Regions from separate parts of the Halomonas sp. SIMBA_159 genome, predicted to be linked through region 1. Evidence: predicted binding sites of a transcription regulator. Region 1 holds the regulator's gene; the other holds the start of a gene.
The links. Region 1 encodes FNR, which switches genes on or off when oxygen is low (the NO sensors DNR and NnrR bind a similar motif). Its sites were predicted from a motif close to TTGATNTANATCAA; they were not measured.
Positions count from the first base shown of each region.

Region 2: the regulator FNR is predicted to act here: its motif matches at 3,026-3,039, upstream of ccoM (cytochrome c oxidase subunit CcoM).

Region 1 is NZ_JAWJBT010000004.1:134,756-142,285, reverse strand. It holds gene R0J87_RS04010 (DUF294 nucleotidyltransferase-like domain-containing protein) at 501-2,318, shown strand; gene R0J87_RS04005 (3'-5' exonuclease family protein) at 2,324-2,974, shown strand; gene ttcA (tRNA 2-thiocytidine(32) synthetase TtcA) at 3,049-3,957, shown strand; gene fnr (fumarate/nitrate reduction transcriptional regulator Fnr) at 3,947-4,696, opposite strand; gene hemN (oxygen-independent coproporphyrinogen III oxidase) at 4,754-6,181, opposite strand; gene R0J87_RS03985 (sulfite exporter TauE/SafE family protein) at 6,317-7,012, opposite strand; gene ccoS (cbb3-type cytochrome oxidase assembly protein CcoS) at 7,009-7,227, opposite strand; gene R0J87_RS03975 (heavy metal translocating P-type ATPase) at 7,224-7,530, opposite strand, start outside.
Region 2 is NZ_JAWJBT010000010.1:86,373-93,902, reverse strand. It holds gene R0J87_RS08235 (DUF3034 family protein) at 1-475, shown strand, start outside; gene R0J87_RS08230 (group I truncated hemoglobin) at 519-980, shown strand; gene R0J87_RS08225 (GGDEF domain-containing protein) at 964-2,082, opposite strand; gene R0J87_RS08220 (hypothetical protein) at 2,100-2,621, opposite strand; gene ccoM (cytochrome c oxidase subunit CcoM) at 2,841-2,966, opposite strand; gene R0J87_RS08210 (FKBP-type peptidyl-prolyl cis-trans isomerase) at 3,112-3,630, opposite strand; gene R0J87_RS08205 (AmpG family muropeptide MFS transporter) at 3,763-5,133, shown strand; gene R0J87_RS08200 (SEC-C metal-binding domain-containing protein) at 5,152-6,972, opposite strand; gene R0J87_RS08195 (ABC1 kinase family protein) at 7,086-7,530, opposite strand, start outside.

The DNA.
Region 1 (7,530 bases):
ATCGTTGTTGGGTGATCATCAAGTTATCGTCAGCGGCTTTCCATGCATCAGCGTGAAGTGCGTTAGGAAGTGCATTAGATAGGTGTCGTGCGATTACCCTGTATGACTCGTTGATAATACTGGGCAATAATTGAAAAAAATAAATCCCAGACTTTGGTATCAGGCGCGCTTAGCAGCGTAGTGAAAATGGTCGTTGTGAATATAAAGCATTATTTATATTGGTTTTTCATCGTTTTTTAAACGCCAGGTGTCGGGTGATAGGACAATGGTCTATGGCTCGGTTAAAAGTAATGTTTGCTACCTTAATAAGAGAAGATGAGTGGCTTTAAGTGAGTTAAAAAGTCACTACTTTAGTCTCTGAACTAACGTCGTTAAGACGTTAGCGCTATAGCGGAAAGTATAACGAAAGTGCCGGTTGAGTAAACTGAATAGAGTGCTAGTTGAAACGTCATCAAGTGCTCAATGTGTTTCCTAATATTTGCGCTAAAGCGAGGTCGCCCATGGTGGAAGTGGATCTATCCCAGCTACCGTTTACGCTGATGGATGAAGCGGGGCGTGATCATGTTCGTCGCGGGATGGATCTTGCTTATTTTGACCGCGACGAAATTATTCTGGAGATGGGGCAGCCGGGTGAGTCGGTCTTTTTGATTCATAAAGGCGAGGTCGCCGAGCTTGATCCAACGCTACCGGCGGCTAGTGCGCGTATTGGCCACTACACTGGCGGTGATCTGTTTGGTGCGATCAGTATTCTCAACGGCAAAAGCCGCTACCGCTTTCAAGCCGAGCAGGAGTGCTTGTGCTATGTGATGCCCAAGGCGCTGTTCACGCAGCTGTGCCGTCAATATCCGCCGTTTGAGCAATTTTTTAAACAGTCGCTTTCCCACAAAGCACGCCTGCTGACCGAAAAGCGCGCCGAAGGTGGCGTCACGATGGCGGGCTTTATGCTGGCCAAGGTACGCGACTGTATGCGCGAGCCGCTGTTGATTGACGCGTCGAAAAGTATCCACGACGCCGTTCGACAACTAAACGAGAGCCACGCAGATAGCTTGCTGGTGGGTACTCAAGGCGCGCTGGGTATGGTCACTAAAACCGACCTGCTCAATGGTCTAGTGCTTGGCGACGCTACTCAGCAAACCCCGGTAGAAGCGCTGGCTAACCGCTCGCTTGTGACCGTGGCACCCGAGCAATACCTGTTTGAAGCCCTGATTTTAATGACCCGCCATAAAGTCGCGCGGGTAGTCGTGATGGAGGGCGAGAGCGTTCAAGGCGTTGTGGAGCTGATGGACGTACTGAGCTTCTTCTCAAGCCGTAGCTACGTGGTGAGTTTGCAGGTTGAGCAAGCGAATGACCTGGAGACGCTGGCAGCCGCCAGCCAGCGTACGCCGGAACTGGTCAATGCCCTGATGGCGCAAGGGGTAAAACTGCGTTTTGCCATGGATCTGTTGGCGGCGCTAAATGGCCGCATCATGAGTAAGGCCTGGAGTTTCACAGTACCTGAGCAGTATCACCGTCAAAGCTGCCTGATGGTGATGGGCAGTGAAGGGCGCGGCGAGCAGATTCTTAAAACCGATCAGGATAACGGATTGATTCTGGCAGATGACTGCCAGTGGCCTACGGTGGGTGAAGACATGTCGACACTCACCGAGACGTTGATACAGCTCGGCTACCCACCATGCCCTGGCAACATTATGGTCTCAAACCCCGAGTGGGTAGGCACGGTGTCGCAGTGGAAAAGTAACATTGCCAAGTGGGTCAATGCCCGTGATGGCGATAGCCTGATGAAGCTAGCCATTCTGCTCGACTCCCACGGCGTAGCGGGCAATCCCGCGCTATTGGATCAGGTGCGCGATGCGCTGTTTGAGCGCTGTTCCCACGATGAGCTGCTGCTCTCATACTTTGCTCGTGCTGCGCTGCGCTTCTCAACGCCGCTGACGCTGTTTGGGTCGCTGAAAAAGCCCCAGCACGGGATTGATATTAAAAAGGGCGGAATTTTCCCGATAGTGCATGGTGTTCGCACCATGGCCCTTGAACGGCGCATTAAAGCTACCTCCACCCTAGACCGCTTAGACGCGTTAGCCATCGATGGGCGGCTTGACCGGCACTTTGCCGATGACTTAGGCGAGGCGCTGTCGCTGTTTACTGAGCTACGTTTACGCCAGCAGCTGCTTGAGCTGGATGGCATCAATCCAAAACGCACTAATCGAGTGGTGGTCCAAGAGCTTTCTTCGTTAGAGCGGGACCTGCTGCGTGAAGCCTTACATATTGTGAAAGACTTTAAACAGCGTCTTTCTCATCGCTACCATTTGGAGTATTCGTGAGCGGGATGCCCTTGTTAGATCGACACATGACGCTGTTGAGCGGTTCACTGCGCACGCTTTTGCAGCGAGAAAGCGACCGGCGGCGTTGGTCGGATACGCCCTATGCCTGGCTGTTCCAACCCTATATGGGAGAAGAAGCCGTGGCCATGGCGTGTCAGGTAAGTGACGTTCAGCCTGCGGTGATGAGCGTGGCTGCAGTGGTGCTCAGCCCTCGGCGCGTTCACACCAGCAGAACGTGGGTGGCTACTCTTGCAGCGTCACCTTCACTGGTACCGGCGACGCTGCGCCGTCATTATCAGCTCCACGGCACGGATTTACCCCGTAACCCTGATGCAGAGTGCCTGAGTGAGCTTGCGGAGTTTATTGGTAATCGACCGCTGGTGGGGTGGCAGTTGGATCAAACCATCGAACCGCTGAACGGGCTGTTTCGTGCTGGACTAGGGTTCGGGTTGCCCAATGCCCAGGTAGATCTTGCCAAGCTGCATGGGCGGCAGCTGCGGCGGTTGCATCCCCATATCGACCCTAGCCGATGTCTTGAGGATGCGCTCGCTCGCTGGCAGTTGCCGCCGTTAACCTGGCCCAGCGTGGTGAGTGAAGCCACTGCCAGTGCGCTCTTATACCTGCGTCTTCAGCGCGAGGTGGCATTAACAGCCTAGGGTTTTATTGGGTAGAGCTTCGTAGTGTTGTTAGAATACGCGCTGCTCCTTCACCCATCGGCAGTGCGACGACCATGTTACAACCTGACTACTTTGACCCCGCATTGTCAGACAGCGCGTCTGACGATCACCTTTCCCAGCAGAACGACCTGCAGGATGCCAAGCAGAAGCGTGAATTCAACAAGTTGCAGAAACGCCTGCGGCGCGAGGTGGGAAACGCCATCATCGATTACAACATGATCGAAGAGGGCGACCGGGTGATGGTGTGTCTCTCTGGTGGTAAAGATAGCTATACGATGCTGGAGATTCTGCGCAACCTACAGCGTAACGCACCGGTTAATTTTTCCCTGGTGGCGGTCAATATGGATCAAAAGCAGCCGGGTTTTCCAGAGCATGTGCTGCCCCGGTATTTAGATAAGCAGGGTGTGGAGTACCACATTCTGGAGCGTGATACCTACTCGGTGGTGAAGGAGAAAACCCCAGAAGGTAAAACTACCTGCGCGCTTTGCTCGCGTCTGCGGCGTGGCTCGCTGTACGGTTTTGCCGAAGAGATCGGTGCGAACAAGATTGCCCTTGGCCATCACCGGGAAGATATTCTTGAGACGCTGTTCTTGAATATGTTCTTTGGGGGCACTTTAAAAGCGATGCCGCCAAAACTGCTTTCGGATGACGGCAAAAATATTGTGATTCGCCCGCTGGCGTACTGCAAAGAGGCGGATATTGCGGAGTTCTCACGGCTAATGGAGTTTCCGATCATCCCCTGCAATCTGTGTGGTTCGCAGCCCAATATGCAGCGTCAGGTGGTCAAAGAGATGCTGGCGGAATGGGATAAAAAACATCCTGGCCGATTAGAAAGTATGTTTAAAGCGGTCACCAACGTGGCCCCTTCGCAGCTTGCCGACCGTGCGCTGTTCGATTTTGCCGGTTTAGAAGCCAAGCAGGCTGCGTTGATGGAAGGACGCATTCAGGCGTTTAACGTGTAATTGTCTGCGCCTCTTCTTCTGCCAGGGTGATGAGGCGCTGCATATCTAAAATATTGACCTCGCGACCTGAGACGGCCACCACGCTCTGCTGCTGAAAGCGGCTGAGAATACGGCTGACCGTTTCCACCGCCAGACCCAAATAGTTGCCCATATCCGCCCGAGACATGGAAAGCCGGAAGCTGTAAGGCGAATAGCCCCGGCGGCGGAAGCGGTCAGAGAGGGTAATTAAAAAGCTGGCCAGCCGCTGGTCGGCGGTTTTGCGCGATAGTAAGCGCATCATCCGTCGGTCATCGCGCAGCTCCTTACTCATACTGCGGTAAAGTTGGCCGCGCAGCTCAGGTATCTCTTCTGAGAGGGTGTCCAGGCGGTCAAACGGAATTTCGCACACCGTGGTGGTTTCCAGGGCAATCACGGTGCCGGGGTAGTGCTCCTCGTCGATGCCATCCAGACCGACTAACTCGCTGGGTAGAAAGAAATTAGTGAGCTGGTCGTTGCCATTCCCTTCGCTGGTTACCTGCTTCAAACTGCCAGAGCGCACGGCATAAACGCTGGTGAACGGATCACCCTGGCGAAACAGCGGTTCGCCTTTCTTCAGCGGCGAGCGGCGGCGAATAATGGCATCGAACTGGCTCATATCCTCAAGTTCCAAAGCGAGCGGTAGGCACAGCGAACTCAAGCTGCAGGTTTGGCAGCGCGCCTCTTGCAGCAGTGAGCGTCGTTGGCTGGCAGGATATGACATGTAATTCTCCCTTCTTATTAGCCATCATAGGCACAGGGGACAGGTGTCTCAAGGCGCTTATACAATTTTAGAATAGCGCTGGTTGCCCTGACGTTGTAAGTGAGTATCGAAGGCCATCGCTAGGTGCCGAATCAGAAGCCGACCGGTAGGCGTGGCTTGAAAATAGAGGCCTTGGCGCGTTAGCAGACGATCCTGCTCGGCGGTTTCCAGCTGCTCAATGGCGGTGGCAAAGTAGTCAGCAGCGTCTATTCCCCAGCGCTTACTCACCGTGTCTAGGTCGATGGCCATATCGCACATGAGCCGCTCAATGACGTCTCTGCGTATTAGGTCATCCTTATTTAATCTTAACCCTTTCACCGTCGCCAGCCTACCTTCATCTAAGGCCGCTTCATAGTGAGCTAACTGGGTAGGGTTTTGAGCATAGACATCGTCTACCCGAGAAATGGCGGACACTCCTAAACCAATCAAATCACACTGGGCGTGGCTGGAGTAACCCTGGAAATTACGCTGTAGCGTGCCGTTACGCTGGGCCTGGGCCAAACTATCGTCTGGGCGAGCAAAGTGATCCATGCCGATGTGTACGTAGCCTGCTTGAGTCAGCATCTCAATGGTGGTGTGTAGAATCGCTAGTTTTTCATCTGGGCTGGGTAGGTCGGCTTCATTGATGCGTCGTTGAGGGGCAAAACGCGTTGGCATATGGGCGTAGTTAAACACCGACAGCCGAGCGGGATTAAGCTCAATGACCTGATGAAGCGTATCGGCAAAACTTTGCTGGGTTTGAAACGGCAGGCCGTAAATCAAATCCAGATTAAGTGAGCGAAAGCCAAGGCGGTGTGCCTCATCCATTAAAGTTTCAGTAAGTACCCGCGGCTGAACGCGATTAATGGCCGTTTGCACCCGTGCGTTGAGGTCCTGCACGCCCAGACTTAGCCGGTTGAAACCGAGTGATTGCAAATGACGCAGCGTAAAAACATCCGCTTCACGAGGGTCAATCTCGACGGCATAGTCTCGGTCGGGCGAGCTGGATAAGCCAAACCGAGCGTCTAGGCGGTCAATTAAATCGCTCATTTGAGCGAGGGTCAGAAACGTAGGGGTACCGCCTCCCCAGTGTAGCTGCTGCACAGGCCGCTGGGTGTCCAGATGACGTGAGGTGAGCACCATTTCTCGGTCTAGCCGCGATAAGTAAGGCTCTGCGAGGGCGGTATTTTTCGTAGCGATTTTATTACATGCACAATAAAAGCAAATTTTGCGACAGAACGGTACGTGCACATAGAGCGAGAGCGGCTTTTGGCTGGCGTTGCTGCGCTCAAGCGCTTGGGTTAGATCGTCAGCGGTGAATTGATCGTGAAACGAGAGTGCCGTTGGGTATGAGGTATAGCGAGGGCCGCTGGTGTCGTAGCGGCGTATCAAAGCGTCGTCCCAGGCAGTGGCCTCAGCCGCTGCGGAAGTAGGGTGAGCGAGGGCAGCAGTGGCATGAACGGGCATAGGAAGCGCTCCGGCGTAACAGGGCAAGCAGATAAACGGATGCGCCTATGCTATGCCAGCGCACTGGGCAAAGCGTTGAGCTATATCAAGCAACGGCGTAATAGCCGAGCGCTGAAAGAGTGGCGTTGATAGTGCTCAATGCCCAGCGGGGGAGAGGAGTGCCCAGAGCTGCCATAGCGCAAAACTGATAATCGTCAGCGCGGCGAGGCTGCGCGTGGCGGGGTGGCGAATTAAGTGGCTAAGCTGACGGGCAGCAAGGCCTGTTGCCAGTAAGGCGGGCAGGGTGCCTAAGCCGAAAGCACCCATCAGCAGCGCCCCCTGGAGCGGGTCAGCAATCGCTAGGCTCCAGGCGAGCATGGAGTACACCAGCCCGCAGGGCAGCCAGCCCCATAAGGCACCTAAGGCAAACGCTTGGGGCAGGTAAACCACGGGCATCAAACGCCTGCCAATGGGTTCGATATAGCGCCAAAGCCTGCGCCCTATGGCTTCCACTTTTAACAGGCCTTTCCACCAGTTAGCGATATACAGTGCCATTAAGATCAGCATCACCGCAGCCACTACCTGCAGTGCAATACGTGCTTCAGGTGAGAGCGATATCAGCGTGCCGAGGGCGGCCACCATAGCACCCGCGGTCATGTAGCTGAGAATACGCCCTAGGTTATAGCTGAGCAGTAGCCCGCCCATGCGGGCAGGGTGGCGCATGCTGGGCGGCACGGCAAAGGTAAGGGCGCTCATAATACCGCCGCACATGCCAATACAGTGGGCACCGCCCATTAAGCCAAAAACAAATGCCGCCATCAGCGGCGGCAGGTCAAGTCCGGTGGGATTCATGGGGGCGGCTCACGGTCGCGGGGTGGCTTGGCCGTTTTTTTACGCTCGGCACGCTGGTCGGGTGTGAGGTCGTTGTCGTCATCGTCAAAGAGAATACGATGAGCAGGGCCTTCTAAATCATCAAACTGATCGTTCTTGACGGCCCAAAAGAAGGCCCACACGGCCAGCCCCAAAAGAATCAGCGAAAGAGGAATCAGCAGATATAAAATCGTCATACGGTCACCGGTGTCGCAGGCACCACCTGGGGAGCAGGCGTCGTGCGCCAGCGGGTGAGGCGTAGCGCATTACCTACCACGACCAGAGAGCTTAACGACATCCCAATCGCAGCAAGCCAAGGGGGCACCAGGCCCATCGCTGCCAGCGGCAGCGCCGAAAAGTTATAGCACACCGACCACACCATGTTTTGGCGCATAATACGCCGAGTGGCGCTGGCAATCTCAATGGCTTCGAAAATACGCATTAAACGCGGGCTGAGCAAGACCGCATCGGCCCGGGTGCGTGCCAAATCGGTGGCGCCA
Region 2 (7,530 bases), on a different contig from region 1:
CTATCAGCCGCTCGGCGTTTGGAGCGCAGGCGTCATGCACAAACGTTTGGTGGATGGCAGCGTGCCCACGGCCTTAGGCGCCGATGATGTGAACGGTACCGATGCTTATCTAAGCGGCAGCAAGCTGCTGTTTAACGCTTTTTTAGGCCGCAACGTACTGCTAAACGCCACGTTACGTAATACCTCCGCTAACCAAGGCGGCCTGCTAGGGTTTGGCGGCGACCAAGGCGGCCACGCATGGATGGCGGAAGGTAGCGTGGGCGTTTTTGTCACGCCTAACTGGGTAGTAGGCACCGAATACCGTCAAAAGCCGGACAACCTCAGCGTCGCCGACGAGGAAGATTGGCAAAGTGTCTACAGTGCTTACTTCTTTAATAAGCACGTTTCACTCACCGGGGCGTGGCTAGATTTAGGCGACATTGCCGGCTTACCCTCCCAACGTGGCGGATACCTCTCGTTACAGGCGGCGTTTTAACCGCTCTTGCCACTTCCACAAGGCTCGTATAAGGAACCGCCCTATGAGACTTTCCCAAACATTGAAAAGCACTTCACGCAGCACGCTGGTGGTCGGAGCATTGATTGGCACACTGGCGCTTACTGGATGCGCTCAGCACCAGCAGCCGACCACGCTGTATGAGCGCATGGGTGGTCAACCCACTATAGAGGCCGTGGTAGAGAACCTACTTTACCGCATTGCTGATGATGAAGAGGTCGTCAGCTATTTTGCCAATAGCAACATCGACCTGTTTGCGACATCGCTGGCGATCCAACTCTGCGACGTCAGCGACGGCCCCTGCCAGTACGATGGCCCACCGATGGACCGCGCCCACCAAACCATGGGCATTACAGATGCGCATTTTAATCGCGTAGTGGAGTACCTGGACGCGGCCATGGTCGAGGAAGGAGTACCGCTGGCAGCACGCAACGATATGCTGGGTCGTCTGGCCCCCATGTACGACGACGTTATGCGTTTACAGTAAGCTGCCAGCCATCACGCCCAGCGGTTTTTACTTGGTAGAGCGCTTTGTCGGCCGCTTCATAAGCGGATGCAAACGATGTTGCATCGGCCACAAAGCGCACTCCTCCAATGCTTAACGTCACACCTTTATTATCCGGATGAGCCGGATGCGGGCACTGCGCCGCCTCAAGCCCCACCTGTAATGTCTCACAAAATTTGGCCAGTGCTTGATCATTGGGGCACGGCAGCAACGCAGCAAACTCGTCACCGCCTAAGCGGTACAGCTTAGCCTCCTCGCCCAGCGCCTCTTCCAGTAGGATCGCCAACTGGCGAAGTAAACGGTCTCCCTCTGGATGGCCTAGCGCATCGTTATACTGTTTGAAAAAATCGATATCGACCAGGATCAATCCCATGGAGCGGTCTGAGTAAGCCACCACATCCTGATACAGCGCACTGCGGTTGCCAATCCCCGTCAGAGGATCACGCATGGCACGCGCCATCCAACTCAGCTTTTCGGCGGTGGCCCGTTCGGTACGCCGCAGTTGGCGCTGATGCATGACCCAAAACAGCAACCCTAACGCAAAAATAAGCAGGCTAGAGAAGGTCAACACCTGATTATGGCGACGAGTGCTATCGGAGAAGTCGTTGATGGCCATCCCACGACGATCAAGCTGGCTCATTTCGATATTGGTTAAGCAATGCACGGGAATAAACAAGGAGTGGGCGGCATCAAAAGGATGTATATACTGAGCGTCCAGCCACCCTACCAGCTCATCAATAAGAGCCAAACTAGGTGCTGTGCATGCATACTCTTGATGATAAATACTGACATCAAATAGCCCGTAGGCCAATTCCAGCGAATGGCGCGCTTCGCTTATATCCTCAGGCGATGACGCGACTAGCAGCTCTTCTTGTGCTCGCTGTACATAGCCGCGAGCACGGGTGGCTAACTGCTGGCCCGTGAGGTTACCGGTTTGGCTAAAGTAGGCCTGAATTTCCGGATAGACCCAGCGCGCTTCATACACAATCAATACCATTAGCCCAACAAAACTCATCAGGCTGAGGGATAACCAGGTAAAAAGACGCCGAGCCCCCAGGCGAATACCCGGTGGCTCGTGAAACATATCAGGATCTTTTTGACTCACCACTGCGCCTCGATGCTACGTACCATCCAGATCCAGTCGTTAAAATCACGTAGATTTTCAATATCGCGCCCACTGTACTCACGCTCAACCAGTCGGATAGGCCCTCGCGATCTTAGTGTCAGCGGTTCGCCGTCTTCAATGGTCACCAGATACCAGTTAGGGTCATCCCAGCCACTCAGGCTCACTTCGTAGTCATCCCAAGCCGTAAAGTGCAGGGTTGGCGGCACCGCACCAAAATGCTCAATTAGAAAATCGCGAAACGACATGCCGCTCATTTCAACCTCGCGGCCTTGATAAGGGTCAAAAAGAGTAAAGGTGGTATCCGAACGGTCTCGTAAATCCCCCAGCGCCACTTTTTGGGTAGTGTCACCATTAATCAGACTAAGCGCCTGAGCACTCGCGGCTAACGGCAGCCAAGCAATGAGTAAAACGACTAGCACCACTGCTGCTTTAAAGTGCGCCCCAGCGCCATGGCGCAAAGAATGACGCAAGCGAAAGCGTGACAGAACAGCGTTCATAGCGATCAGTTTCCTAGTTCGGTTGAGTACACTATGTTGATCAGTGCACTTTACCAGAGCATGACGACCAATGCTCTTCAACGTCTGTTAACACTTACCGCTCTGCTTTTCACTATAAAAATGACGCAAAAAAGCCGGCCCAATGGGCCGGCAACAGGAAGCTTATACATTTGCATAAGCCCCCTCCCCTGACGACTGTCACAACCTGCTGGCGAATACTTAAGACTTTTTACGTTCATCCTTACGAAGATGATCACGAATCACAAAGCCTACCCAGCCGACCATAAAAGCGATCACTAATGCGACAGTGGCTAAGCCGAAAATAACAGCGTCGTCCCAGTACATGATGTTCCCCTCCCGCCGTGATGTATGGGGCCATCGTACTGCGTCTAGAAAAGAGGAAGCTGACCTGGATCAAGCTTTTAAAATGACCGCGACAAAGGCGAGCGCGAACTTGATGCAGGTCAGTTTTTAGGGGGCATAAGCTGGCTTAAAGCACTTTACGGTCTTCTACTTTGCTGTGCTCGGTGCCCGGTGGCAGCGGATGGCCTTTAGCAAGCTCTGCACGAGTGGCATCACGAACGTCTAGGATCTTCACTTGATAGCGCAGCGTATGGCCCGCCAAGGGGTGGTTGGTATCCACCGTCACGTTATCGCCGCCGATGTTCAGCACGGTGACGATCTGCGGTCCAGCCTCGCCTTCGGTTTGAAAACGGCTGCCGGGTTCGATATCCGCACCGCCAAACGAGGCGCGGCTCACCTCTTGCACCAGCTCTTCGTTACGCAGGCCGTAAGCATCCGCTGGTGCCAGCGTGACGCGCAGCTCGTCGCCTGCTGCTTTACCTTCCAGATCACGCTCCAAGCCCGGCAAAATATTGTCGTGGCCGTGCAGGTACTCTAGGGGTTTCTGACGTGCATTGGAGTCATCCAGCACGCGGGTGCTGCCATCGCTGAGCACATCGCTAAGCACGTAGTGCAGGGTCACTACCTGATGGGCGGTAATCGACATGGAAAACTCCTCTCCGGTAAGCTGTCGGTTTTGTCATGGAACGCTAACCATGAATCCTAGGCTTAGTCTAACACTGACCGGTTTTTGAGCGGGCCTTGACGCTGACGTTTTCTTTTTGGAGTACACCACTACATGCCCACCCCGACGCCCCAGCGCAGCTGGCTGGCGGCGCTTGGTATCTACTGCCGAGCGCCTGTGATCACCATGCTGTTTTTAGGTTTTTCCGCTGGCCTGCCGTTTCTACTGGTGTTTTCTACGCTCTCGGCATGGCTACGCAGCGACGGTGTTGAAGTTGCGGCTATCGGCTTTTTCGCCTGGATTGGCATGCTCTACTCCATCAAGTTCTTCTGGGCCCCGATTGTGGACCGGCTCGCGCTGCCGCTGTTAACGCGCACCTTTGGCCAGCGCAGAGGCTGGATGCTGCTAGCTCAAGGCATGATTGCCGCCGGGCTCATTGGCCTAGCGGGAGTAGATCCTATCGGCAACCTGGGCTGGGTCGCCGCCTTTGCGCTATTGGTGGCGTTTGGCTCCGCAACACAAGATATCGCCATTGATGCTTACCGTATCGAATCCGCTGATGATGATGTTCAGGCGGCTATGGCCTCAACGTACATTATTGGCTATCGCGGCGGGCTGCTGGCGGCAGGGGCCGGTGCGCTTTATGTGGCGTCGGCGATATCGTGGAACGCAGCTTACCTGACCATGGCCGCACTAGTAGGCATTGGCGTGATCACCGTGCTGATTCGCCCAGAACCCAAGCGCGCCTCATTAACCGTGCAATTAATCCACGAGCCCAAAGTGCGTGCCTTTATGCGCGCCAGCCGTGGAAAGCCCAAAACGCTGCGCCGCTTGGGCGCCTGGGTGATTGGGGCGATTGTGTGCCCATTTACCGACTTCTTTCGCCGCTATGGGGTGAAGGCGATGGGCATTTTGGTGTTTATTGCCGTGTTCCGCATCAGCGACTTAGCGATGGCCTCCATGGCCAACCCGCTTTATATCGACCTGGGCTTTTCGCTGGCCACTATTGCTAACGTGACCAATATCTTTGGTATTGCGATGAGCATTACCGGAGGGATTTTAGGCGGGCTAATGGTGGCGCGTTACGGCATTGGCCCACTGCTGATTTTTGGCGCAGGGCTGGTGATGATCACCAACCTGCTGTTTGCGGTGCTTGCGCTAATCGGCAATCAGGTACCGATGCTGGTAGTCACGATCATTGGCGACAACCTCGCTAACGGCCTAGCCAGTGCGGTGTTTATCGCGTTTCTTTCAAGCTTGACCTCGCGGGCGTATACCGCCACGCAGTACGCGCTGTTTTCGTCGCTGATGACGCTACCGGGGAAATTCCTGAGCGGGTTTGGCGGGATCGTGGTGAGCGCTCAGGGCTACGCCACCTTCTTTGTGGTAGCCACGCTGCTAGGCTTACCCGCCATTCTGCTGGCGATCTGGATAAGCCGGGATAAACAGCTAGTGCCTACCCCGGTTACCGAGGCAGGCAGCTAAAAACCGTCAGCGAACAGCTCAGCGGTGGCTGGCTAACCAATCCAGCGCCCCTGGCGTGGTGCGCCACTGGTCCCGCATCAGCGTACGGTACTGCCACGCTTCTGCTCGAGAGCCCGGGTCCACCTGCCCATCAGGATGAGGCATGGAAGGCCGCGGGTTCTCGCCACATAACAGCTCAAGCGCATGGCGGTTGTGGGCAATCACCTCGGCCAGTGCTGCTTCGGCAGCTTCCTGCTGCTCTAACCGATACAACGCCAACGTACGCCCCATTAGCAGCCCCAGCACTAGCGAACCGTCATCCTTTTGCGGCTCTTCGGTCAGCGCTAGCGCTTCTTCGTTGCGGTCATCGCGCAGCAGCTGGTCCAGCACCAGCTCTTTCAAGCCCAGGCTATCTTCTTGGTCGATCGCCAGCAGCTCTTCGGCTAGCTCCCGGGAGTGTTGGCGAGCGCCACGCTCCATGCCTACTACCAGCGCCAAGCCGGTGCGCAGCAGCATGGCATTATCGGCGTCGTCCCAACAAAGGCTACCATCGCCTGCGGCACGGGCCTGTTCCAGCCAGCGTGAAAGGCGCAGCGCCAACGGTTCCAGCAGGCTGGGTGCCATCCACGGCAGGCTGCCAAAGCGGCTGGTGAGCGCCAGCGTTAGGTCTTGCACCACTTGCGGCGCATCAAGCCACTCTGGGTGGGCACATAGCTCCGACATCCAATCAATGGCGTTAACCCAAGGGTCATCACGGAAGCCCAGCGCTACCTCTTCATCCACCATGACCTGGAACTGCTCGTGCCACGCGGCAAACAGCGTCTCTTCACGGGCGGTAGTGGTGTAGTGCAGGCGGCCGGTCTCAGCATCCTGCTCAATGGAAAGCTTGGGAGCAATGGGCAGCGCCGCTAGCAGCGCCTGAAGCGAGACCAGCGGCGTCGCCATATCTTCTTCAGCACTCAAAAGCTGGTCTGCTAGCGTTGCGCCGGGGTTATCTGCCAGAGCGGCCAGGAATTCGAGCTGGTCTTCGTCCAGATCCCCCTGGCGCACCAAGCGGCGATACCAGAAGTTAGCGCGCTCTTTGGCCTCTTTCTCATGGCCTTCATGGAGCAGCAGCATGGCTTCAATGTAGGCCAGCGTTGGCGAATCAGGCAGCGCCTGCTGAGCTTTGACAAACGCCGCGCGGGCGCTATCTAGATCGTCATTATCTAGATGCATCAAGCACAGCCGCTCAAGCGCTACACCGCGTAAAAACAGCGGCCCGCGCTCCATCACGTCGTCCAGCAAATCGGCACGCTTGCGGGTAAAGCCGCGCTCTTGATAGATATCTAGCAGGATTTCAAAAGCAGGCTCAGCCTGCTCGGGTAGGCGCGACCAGTCGCTGCCATCAAACAGCGACTCCAGAATCTGCATGGAACGGCCGGTTTGGCCACTCTCTGCGGCAATCAGCCCGGCTTCTAACAGCGCTTGCGGCGGAGCCTGCTTGCTATCTAACGCCGCCTTCAGCGTGGCCCCCTTCCATTCGCGTAGCGAGAGCATCCACATCATCTGTTCAGGGATGTCGGTCGGGAAATTAACGCGGTAGCAGCACTGCTTATATTTACGTCCGGAATCGCACCAGCACGGCTCGTTGCGGCCAGGTGTTGCCAAGGGCTCGCTAGCAAAATCCAGCCGCTCTAGCGGAGTTTGCGACCATAAAATGGGCGCTAGCGCCTGTGCGGTGGCCACATCGCCGTTAAACGCCTGCGCACCTTTGTCACGTACCCACGTCATAAAATCGGGGTAGTGTTCCTGCTGCCTGATTGCCGAGAGTGCCCCAGAGGCAAATCCCAGCAGTTGATCGACCCATACCGCCAGCATTGCCGTCTCCACTGTCTTCAAGACTATAAAATCTGTAAAACCGATTAAAAAGCGCAATAGTCTAGCATGGCTGGCGGGGCTACCGCAGCGGTCATCGCTTGGCAGGGTCTTGGCTACGCAGTACGCGCCCAGCCCAGCAGCGGCTGAGTTCGGCCGTGCATATCTAAACGGGCCTTTAAGCGCACCAAGTTCCAGTAGTGGCCGTTGAGCGCCCGAGAGAGCAGCAGCGTATCTGCCGGGGGCTGAAGGCGATCCATAGCGGCCCACACTTTGGGGGTGAGCTCCCGCAAGCGGCGGTGAACGCGCACGTCGCTAAAATCCTGCTCGCCGGGGGAGAACAGCGGGGTAATACACTCAGCGGATTCGCGATACAGCGCCAGCGGAGCGCCTTGACCCTGGCGGCCGCCCATCTTCATCAGCGCGTCATCCATGGCCATTGGGTCTTGGGAAAGCGTGGCATCCAATAGCTGCATCATGGCCTTTAGACGCTCCTCGGGAACGGGAATCACCGCGCCCAAATCGTAAATCACTAAGCGGCCCTGCTCATCGCAGGCAAAG